DNA from 2 places in the Sphingomonas cannabina genome. Region 2 is predicted to be linked to the other one. Evidence: riboswitches for the same ligand, from Rfam matches in the RefSeq annotation. Region 2 holds a riboswitch; the other holds the start of a gene.
What was found. Region 2 has a riboswitch for cobalamin ahead of LZK98_RS09535 (TonB-dependent receptor plug domain-containing protein). Riboswitches for the same ligand answer to the same signal wherever they lie in the genome.
Positions count from the first base shown of each region.

Region 1: linked by a shared signal. The riboswitch ahead of metE (5-methyltetrahydropteroyltriglutamate--homocysteine S-methyltransferase) and the one ahead of LZK98_RS09535 (TonB-dependent receptor plug domain-containing protein) in region 2 are both predicted to bind cobalamin.

Region 1 is NZ_CP090059.1:3,334,590-3,338,999, forward strand. It holds gene LZK98_RS15735 (acyl-CoA thioesterase) at 1-233, opposite strand, end outside; gene metE (5-methyltetrahydropteroyltriglutamate--homocysteine S-methyltransferase) at 230-2,533, opposite strand; cobalamin riboswitch at 2,643-2,853, opposite strand; gene LZK98_RS15745 (DUF1993 domain-containing protein) at 2,958-3,473, shown strand; gene LZK98_RS15750 (bifunctional helix-turn-helix transcriptional regulator/GNAT family N-acetyltransferase) at 3,446-4,405, opposite strand.
Region 2 is NZ_CP090059.1:1,980,385-1,984,794, forward strand. It holds gene LZK98_RS09525 (efflux RND transporter periplasmic adaptor subunit) at 1-695, opposite strand, end outside; gene maiA (maleylacetoacetate isomerase) at 869-1,501, shown strand; cobalamin riboswitch at 1,521-1,707, shown strand; gene LZK98_RS09535 (TonB-dependent receptor plug domain-containing protein) at 1,852-3,696, shown strand; gene LZK98_RS09540 (ABC transporter substrate-binding protein) at 3,693-4,410, shown strand, end outside.

The sequences.
Region 1 (4,410 bases), 1.4 Mb from region 2:
ACGACGCGGCCGCTCGCCTCGATCAGTTCGCCCTTGAGCGCCGGGGCGGCGAAATCGATCCGCTCCGATGCGGCGGTGACGAACGGCGCCCGCCCGTGGCGCGAGGCGGCGAGGAACGCCACCTTGTCCATGTGCGCGAGCGCCACGCCGCCGAACAGCGTGCCGTGATGGTTGGTGTCGCCCGGGAAGATCATGTCGATCAGCCGGACGACACCGCCATGCGTGCCGGTCATGCCGGCTCCAGCGCCTCGACCCGCAGGCGCCGCGCCGCCTCGACCATCGCGGCGATCGCCGGCTTCACCTCGTCCCACTTGCGGGTCTTGAGCCCGCAGTCGGGGTTCACCCACAGCTGCTCGGGAGCGAGGTGGAGCTGGGCGAGACGCATCAGCGCGACCATCTCCTCGACGTCGGGCACGCGGTGCGAGTGGATGTCGTAGACGCCCGGGCCGATCGCGCTCGGGTAGCGATAGTCGGCGAAGCCCTCCAGCAGCTCCATCTGCGAGCGCGCGGTCTCGATCGAGATCACGTCGGTGTCCATCGCGCCGATCGCGGGCAGGATGTCGTTGAACTCCGAATAGCACATATGGGTGTGGATCTGGGTCGCGTCGCCGACGCCCGCGGCGGTGAGGCGGAAGCAGTCCACCGCCCAGTCGAGATAATGCGGCCAGTCGCGGCGCCGCAGCGGCAGGCCCTCGCGCAGCGCCGCCTCGTCGATCTGGATCGCCTTGGCGCCGGCCGCCTCGAGGTCGAGCACCTCGTCGCGGATCGCCAGCGCGATCTGGCGGCATGACGCCTCGCGCGGCTGGTCGTCGCGGACGAACGACCAGTTGAGGATGGTGACGGGTCCGGTCAGCATCCCCTTCATCGGCCGGTCGGTGAGGCCCTGGGCATAGCGCCACCACTCGACCGTCATCGGCCGCGGCCGCGACACGTCGCCGTAGAGGATCGGCGGCCGCACGCAGCGCGAGCCGTAGCTCTGCACCCAGCCGTTCACCGTGAAGGCGAAGCCGGCGAGCTGCTCGCCGAAATACTGCACCATGTCGTTGCGCTCGAACTCGCCGTGGACGAGCATGTCGAGGCCGGCCTCCTCCTGCCAGCGCACGGTGCGCGCGGTCTCCTCGCGCAGGAACTGCTCATAGGCGGCATCGTCCAGCGTGCCGCGATTGCGCTCGGCGCGGGCACGGCGGACCTCGGCGGTCTGCGGGAAGGAGCCGATGGTGGTGGTCGGGAAGCGTGGCAGCCCGAGCACCGCCGCCTGCGCTGCGATACGCTCGACGTGGCCGGAACGTCGCTCGCGCATGTCGGGCGTGACCGCGGCGACGCGCGCCGCCACGGCGGGGTCGTGGATGCGCGGCGAGGTGCGGCGGTTGGCGGCGGCATTGGTGGCGGCCGCCAGCGCACCGGCGACGCTCGCGCGGCCTTGGTTGAGCGCGGTCTTGAGGATCGCCAGCTCCTCGACCTTCTGCACCGCGAAGGCGAGCCATTGCGCTACCTCCGCATCGATCTTGGTCTCCAGCGCGAGGTCGACGGGGGTGTGGAGCAGCGAGCACGACGGCGCGAGGATCAGGTCGCGCTCCGCGGCGATCGGCTCCAGCCGGTCGAGCAGCTTGGCGAGGTCGGCGCGCCAGATGTTGCGGCCGTCGATCACGCCCAGGGACAGCAGCAGCTTCTTCGGTGCCTTGGCGAGCACCGCGTCGAGCTGGTCGGGCGCGCGGACGAGGTCGACGTGGAGCCCCGAAACCGGCAGGTTGGCGGCAAGCGCGAGATTGTCCTCCAGCCCGCCGAAATAGGTCGCGAGCATGATGTCGACGCCGACCCGCGCCAGCCGGGCATAGGCGCGGGTGAGCGCGGTGCGCTGGCGCTCGGTGAGGTCGAGGACCAGGCAGGGCTCGTCGATCTGCACCCATTTGGCGCCCGCGGCGGCGAGCTGCTCCAGCACGGTCACGTAGATGCCGAGCGCCTGGTCGAGGAAGTCGAAGGGATCGACGTCGCGCCCCTTGGCCAGCGTCAGCCAGGTGACGGGGCCGAGCAGCACCGGCCGCGTCTCGTAGCCGAGCGCCTTCGCTTCGCGATAGTCGTCGACCGGCTTGGTCGAGGCGAGCGCGAGCTGCTGCCCGGCGGTCAGCTCGGGGACCATGTAATGGTAGTTGGTGTCGAACCACTTGGTCATCTCGAGCGCGGTGCGGCCGGCATGGCCGTGGCCGCAGCCCTCCCCGTCCCCGGTCGAACCGCGCGCCATAGCGAAATAGGTGGCGAGGTCGACCTGGCCCGGCGCGGCGCCGTAGCGATCGGGGATCGCGCCCAGCATCACGCTGGTGTCGAGGACATGGTCGTAGAGCGAGAAATCGTTCGACGGCAGCCAGTCGGCGCCGAGCGCCTTCTGCCGCGCCCAGGCGGCGGCGCGGAGCGCGGCGGCGGATTCGAGCAGCTCGGTCCCGGACGACTGGCCCGACCAGAATTTCTCCAGCGCGAACTTGAGCTCGCGGCGCGGCCCGATGCGCGGGAAGCCGAGCGTGGCGACGGTGACGGTCATTGGTCTTCATACCCCGATGAAGGCGGGGCGACCGGACGGGCACGGGCGCGCGCGGACGAGCCTTCCCGGCCGCGGCACGTCAGCGACCGACCCGGACACCCCGCCGGTGGACGTTATCGCGTCGGAGGCAGGTCTCCTGGCTCACGGGTCGTCACGCCGGCCTGGCCTTCCCGGAGCGCTTGCCGCCCCAGTGACACGTATCGGCCGCCGCTCGCCGCTCACAGTTGCGGGGGCAGCGCCGGAGTTGGGCACGAGGCCCGCACCGGCTTCCCGTCTTAGCTCCGCCGCAAGGGCGGAGAACCTCGACGGTGGGAATGTCGCCGATCGGGAGCACGACGTCAAGTAAGATATAAAGATATCTTTATATTGTTATCTCTTTTTCCGTCGCTCGACAGTGACGGCGCGGCTACCTAATTGCGCGGGCATGGCGACCGAACTCTACGATCTCACCGTTCCGGCCCTGCTGCGCGGCTTCGCGGCGATGGCGGCGTTCCTCGACAAGGGCCGGGCCTGGGCCGACGAGCAGGGCATGGCGCATGGCGAGCTGATCGAGGCGCGGCTGTTTCCGGACATGGCGCCGCTGACCGGCCAGGTGCAGCGCGCGAGCGACACCGCCAAGCTGGCGCTGGTCCGCATCGGCGGCGTCGAGAACGTGCCCATGGCGGACGACGAGACGAGCTTCGCCGAGCTGCAGGCACGGATCGCGAGGACGGTCGACTTCATCAAGTCGGTGCCGCGTACCGCGATCGACGGCAAGGAAGCCGCCGAGGTGATCCTGCAGACCCCGCACGGCGGCATGTCCTTCACCGGCCTCAGCTATGTGCAGGGCTTCCTGCTGCCCAATTTCTATTTCCACGTGACCACCGCCTACGCGATCCTGCGCATGAAGGGCGTGCCGGTGGGGAAGCTCGACTATCTCGGCGCCGCTTCGCCCGCGTAACGCATCGCCACATCGCACCGGGCGTAGCGCGCACCGTAGCGGGCCATGATCCCGGCATCGTGGACGAAGCCGACCTTCTCGTAGAGGTGGATCGCCGCCGCCGATTTGCGGTTGGAGAGCAGGTAGAGCGTCGTCGCGCCGAGCTCGCGCGCGCGGCGGATCGTGGCGCGGAGCAGGAACTCGCCGGCCTTGCGGCCGCGCGCCGCCTCGCGCACGCCCATCTTGGTCAGCTCGAACACGCCGTCGCCGCTCTTCCTGAGCGCGCAGGTGCCGATGATGCCGAGCTCCCGGTCCTCGACGAACAATATGTCGCCGCCCGGGGTGACGATGATCTCCTCCGGATGCTCGAGCGTCTCGCGGTCAGTGTCCTCGACCTCGTACATCGCCGCGACCCATTCGAGGTTGATGTCGTGGAAGTGGCGCGCGAGCTCGGGCGCCCAGCCGCGGATCGCCAGGCCCGAGGCCGCGACCGTGCGCCGGTGGAGCGGCGCCGCGGCAAGCGACGCCTCGATCGCATCGAGCTGTTCGAGCAGCGGCCCGGTTCCGCCCGCGGCCAGCTCGGCGGCCGCCGCCTCGACCCGCGGCCACACCGTCGCCTTCGATCGCGCCATCGCCGCGCGTCCCGCCTCGGTCAGTGCAACCGCCCGCCGGCGCGCATCGCGTCCGCCGTCGACCGTCTCGACCAGCCCGGTCTCGACCAGCTTCGCCAGGTTGCGCGTGACGCCGGGCTGGCTCACTCCCATCGCCGCCGCGATCTCCCCGACGGTGATCGGCCCATCTCGCTCGATCGCGGCGAGCAGCGGATATTGCGCCGGCTGGATCGGCAGCCCTTCGGCCTCGACGATCCGCAGCACGTCCGCCTGCATCCGCTCGCCGAGCCGCTTCAGGCGGCTGCCAAGGAAGAGATAGCCGCCGCTCAATATATCGTTCATCGCAT
Region 2 (4,410 bases):
AGCGAGCGGCGCAGCGTCAGGAGGTCGGTGCTCGACTGCTGGATGTCGACGAACATCGGGTCGAGCCGCTGGATCACCGCGAGCGGATCGGCCTGGTTGCTGGTGACCAGCGCGCCGACCGTGGCGAGGCTGCGGCCGATGCGGCCGGTGATGGGGGCGGGGACGCGCGTGAACCGGAGGTTCACCTGCGCCGATTCGAGCGCCGCGCGGTTCTGCGCGACCGAGGCCTGTGCCTGGCGTGCTTGCGCGACCGCGTCGGTATAGTCCTGCTTGCTCACCGCCTCGGCCGCGGCGAGCGGCTTGTAGCGGTCGGCGCGGATGCGCGCGGCCTCGAGCTGGGCGGCGGCGGCGGACAGGTTGGCGCTCGCCTGGTTGGCGCTCGCCCGATAGATGCTGGGGTCGATCTGGTAGAGCGTCTGCCCGGCGCGGACGATGCCGCCCTCGGTGAACAGCCGCTTCTGGATGATGCCGGAGACCTGCGGGCGGACTTCCGACGTCTCGAAGGCGGCGGTGCGCGCCGCGAGCTCGGTGGTCACCGGAACCGACGTCGGCTGCACCACGACGTAGCCGACCGTCGCCGGACCTCCGCCGCCGCCGCCACGGCCGCCCGAACCGCCCTTCTGCTGAGCGGCATCGCCGCCACTGCAGGCGCCCAGCACCAGCGCCAGCGCCATGACGCCCGCGCGCCATGCCATCGTGCCGCTCCGGGAACCGTTGGTGGCAGCGCTCGATGTCATTAACACCTCATCGTTCGGCGGTGGCGCGACGGTTTCGCAATGCAATAGGATTGCGCGGGCGTTCGCCGATCCTGTCGCACGAGGCAACGGAAATAATGTAGCAAAATGTCACAAGCGGCTCGGAGACGGTGATGATCCTGCATGGCTATTGGCGGTCCTCGGCGGCGTACCGCGCGCGAATCGGCCTGAATCTCAAGGGGCTCGCCTATGAGCAGGTGACGCACGACCTACGCTCGGGCGCCCACGCGTCGCCAGATTATGTCGCGAAGTCGCCGCAGGGACTGGTGCCCGCGCTGGAGGTGGGTGGCCGCGTCTTCGTCCAGAGCCTCGCGATCCTGGAATGGCTCGACGAGACGCATCCCGAGCCGCCGTTCCTGCCGGCCGGTCCCGACGATCGGGCGGTCGTGCGGGCGATGGCATTGGCCGTCGCGGCGGACATCCATCCGGTCAACAATCTGCGCATCGTCAATGCCCTGCGATCGGAGTTCGGCGCCGACGGCCATGCCGTGGTCGCCTGGATGCAGCGCTGGATGGCGGCGGGGTTCGACGCGCTGGAGGTGATGGTCGCCCGTCACGGCGGGCGCTTCGCGTTCGGTGATACGGTCGGGCTCGCCGATATCACGCTGGTGCCGCAATGGTACAATGCCGAGCGCTACAAGCTCGATACCTCGCCCTGGCCGCGGTTGGCGGAGGTCGTCGCCAATGCCCGCACGCTGCCCGCCTTCGTCGACGCCGAGCCGGAGCGGCAACCCGACGCCGATTGACTTCGCTGCCGCAACGATCCTAATCCGCGCGCCAGATGGTGCCGGGCGACCGGCGAAGAGGGAAGCCGGTGCGATTCCGGCGCTGTGCCCGCAACTGTAAGCCGGGAGCTGACGGCCAATACGTCACTGGAGGCGTCCTGCCTCCGGGAAGACGGCCGCAAGCGACGATCGGCGAGCCAGGAGACCTGCCATCGCGTCGTTCGTGCCGGGCCGGGTCCAGCCGCGGGCATGGGGAAGCATCCCTTCGTAACGACAGCCGATGGCCATCGTCGCGCCCTTGTCATGGGGCGGGCCGGAAATGTCGTTGCTGCTCGCCCCAAGTCGACGCCGGGCGGGCGAGGGAAGTCCGAATGATCCGATCCGCATTGTTCCTGGCCGGGGCCGCCGCGCTGGCGTTGCCCGCCCATGCCCAGGACGCGTCCGACGATGGCGATGACATCGTCGTCACCTCCGCGCGCGCCGCGCAGCCGGCCGACCAGACCGGCCAGGCCGTCACCGTCATCACCCGCGACGAGATCGAGCGCCGCCAGACCGTCTCCATCGCCGACCTGCTCGCCACCACGCCGGGCGTGCAGGTGACGCGCAGCGGCGGTGTCGGCACGCTCACCAGCGTCAGCATCCGCGGCGCCGCGAGCGAGCACACGCTCGTCGTGATCGACGGGGTGCGCGTCAACGATCCCTCGGCTCCCGCCGGCGCGTTCGACTTCGCCAACCTCTTGTCGAGCTCGGTCGCGCGGATCGAGGTGGTGCGCGGGCCGGATTCGGTGCCGTGGGGCAGCCAGGCGATCGGCGGCGTCGTCAACGTCATCACGGAACAGCCGGGCGAAGGGCTCCAGGCGCGCGCCAATGCCGAATATGGCTATGCCGACAGCGTGTTCGCGAGCGGCGGCGTCTCCGGCCGCAGCGGTGGGCTGTCGGGCGCATTTACCGCCGGATATCTCCGCACCGACGGCATCTCGGCCGCGGCGGACGGCAGCGAGCGGGACGGCTATCGCCAGTTCGGCGCGACCGGCCGGATCGGCGTCGAGATCGCGCCCGGCATCGGCCTCGACCTGCGCGGCTATTATGCCGACAGCCGTACCGACCTCGACGGCTTCCCGCCGCCGAGCTTCACGCTGGCCGACACGCCCGAATATTCGAAGGCACAGGAGATCTACGGCTATGCCGGGCTCCATGCCGACCTCGCCGGCGGGCGGTTCAGGAACCGGATCGCCTTCACCATCGCCGACGTGAACCGCGACAATTTCGATCCGACCTTCGGCAGCGCGCCGAGCTTCTTCGCGCGGGGGCGCAGCGAGCGCTACGAATATCAGGGCGACTTCACCATCATCGAGCAGGTCCGCGCGGTATTCGGCGCCGAGCATGAGGACAGCCGCTTCTACGACGGCACGCTGCGCAAGTCGGCGGGGCTGACCAGCGTCTACGGCGAGCTGATCGTCCGGCCGATCGATGTGCTGACCGTGACCGGCGGCGTCCGCAACGACGACAGCGACACGTTCGGCAGCCACACCAGCTTCAGCGCCAACGCGGCGCTGGCGCTCAAGACGCGCACCACCATCCGCGCGAGCTATGCCGAGGGCTTCCGCGCGCCGTCGCTCTACGAGCGGTTCAGCTCGTTCGGCGATCCGGACCTCCGGCCCGAGACGGCGAAGAGCTGGGACATCGGCGTCGAGCAGGCGCTGCTCGACGGGCGGCTGCGCTTCGGCGCCACCTTCTTCGACCGCACCGTCCGCAACCGCATCAACTTCGACATAGGCTGCTTCTGCTACGGCAACATCGACCGTACCCATGTGCAGGGCGTCGAGGCGGGGCTGACGCTGCGGCCGGTCGACAGCCTCACCTTCGCCGCCAACTACACCTGGATGGAGCCGCTCAACCGCTCGGCAGGGTTCGACGGGCTCGACCTCCAGCGCCGCCCGCGCGACCAGTGGAGCGCGAGCGCCGACTATCGCCTGCCGTTCGGCCTGTCGCTGGGCGCGACGCTGCTGGTGGCGGGCGACAGCTTCGACGATGCCGCCAACCGGGTACGGCTCGACGGTTATGCCGTCGCGGGCATCCGTGCGGAGATGCCGATCGGCGATCGCTTCTCGATCTACGGCCGTGTCGATAACCTGTTCGACGAACGTTATCAGACCGTGGCGGGCTACGGCACCTATGGCCGCGCGGCATATGGAGGCGTGCGACTGAAGCTGTGAGGCTGGCGGCAATCCTGCTCGCGATGCTGACCGCCGGCTGCGCCGCCGCGCCGCCGGCGGCGCGGGCTCCCGCGCGTCCGGCGCGGGTGGTGAGCCTCGATTATTGCGCAGACCAGTACGTCCTCCGGCTGCTGTCGCGCGAGCGCATCCTGGCGGTGTCGCCGGATGCCGCCGCCGAGTTCTCTTACATGCGCGACGCGGCGAAGGGCGTGCGACAGGTGCGGCCGACCGCGGAGGACGTGCTGCTGCTGAAGCCCGATCTCGTCGTGCGTAGCTACGGCGGCGGGCCCAATGCGGAGGCGATGTTCGCGCGTGCCGGCGTGCCGGTGCTCCAGCTCGGCTATGCCGACGATCTCGCCGGCGTGCGCCGGGTGCTGGTGGAGACCGCCGCCGGGCTTGGCGAGCGGGCGAAGGGGGAAGCGATGGCGCGCAGCTTCGACGCTCGCCTGGCGGCGCTCCAGCGCGGCGGGAGTGGGCGGAGCGCGCTCTACGTCACGCCGGGCGGGGTGACGGCGGGGCCGGGAACGATGATCGACGCCATGTTCGCCGCGGCGGGCCTCCGCAATTTCCAGACCGCGCCGGGCTGGAGTACGATTCCGCTCGAACGGCTCGCCTATGCGACGCCGGACGTGGTCGCCAGCGCCTTCCTCGATACGCGCTGGAAGCGGCCCGATCCGTGGAGCGCGGCCGGCCACCCGCTGGTGCGCCGCCTCG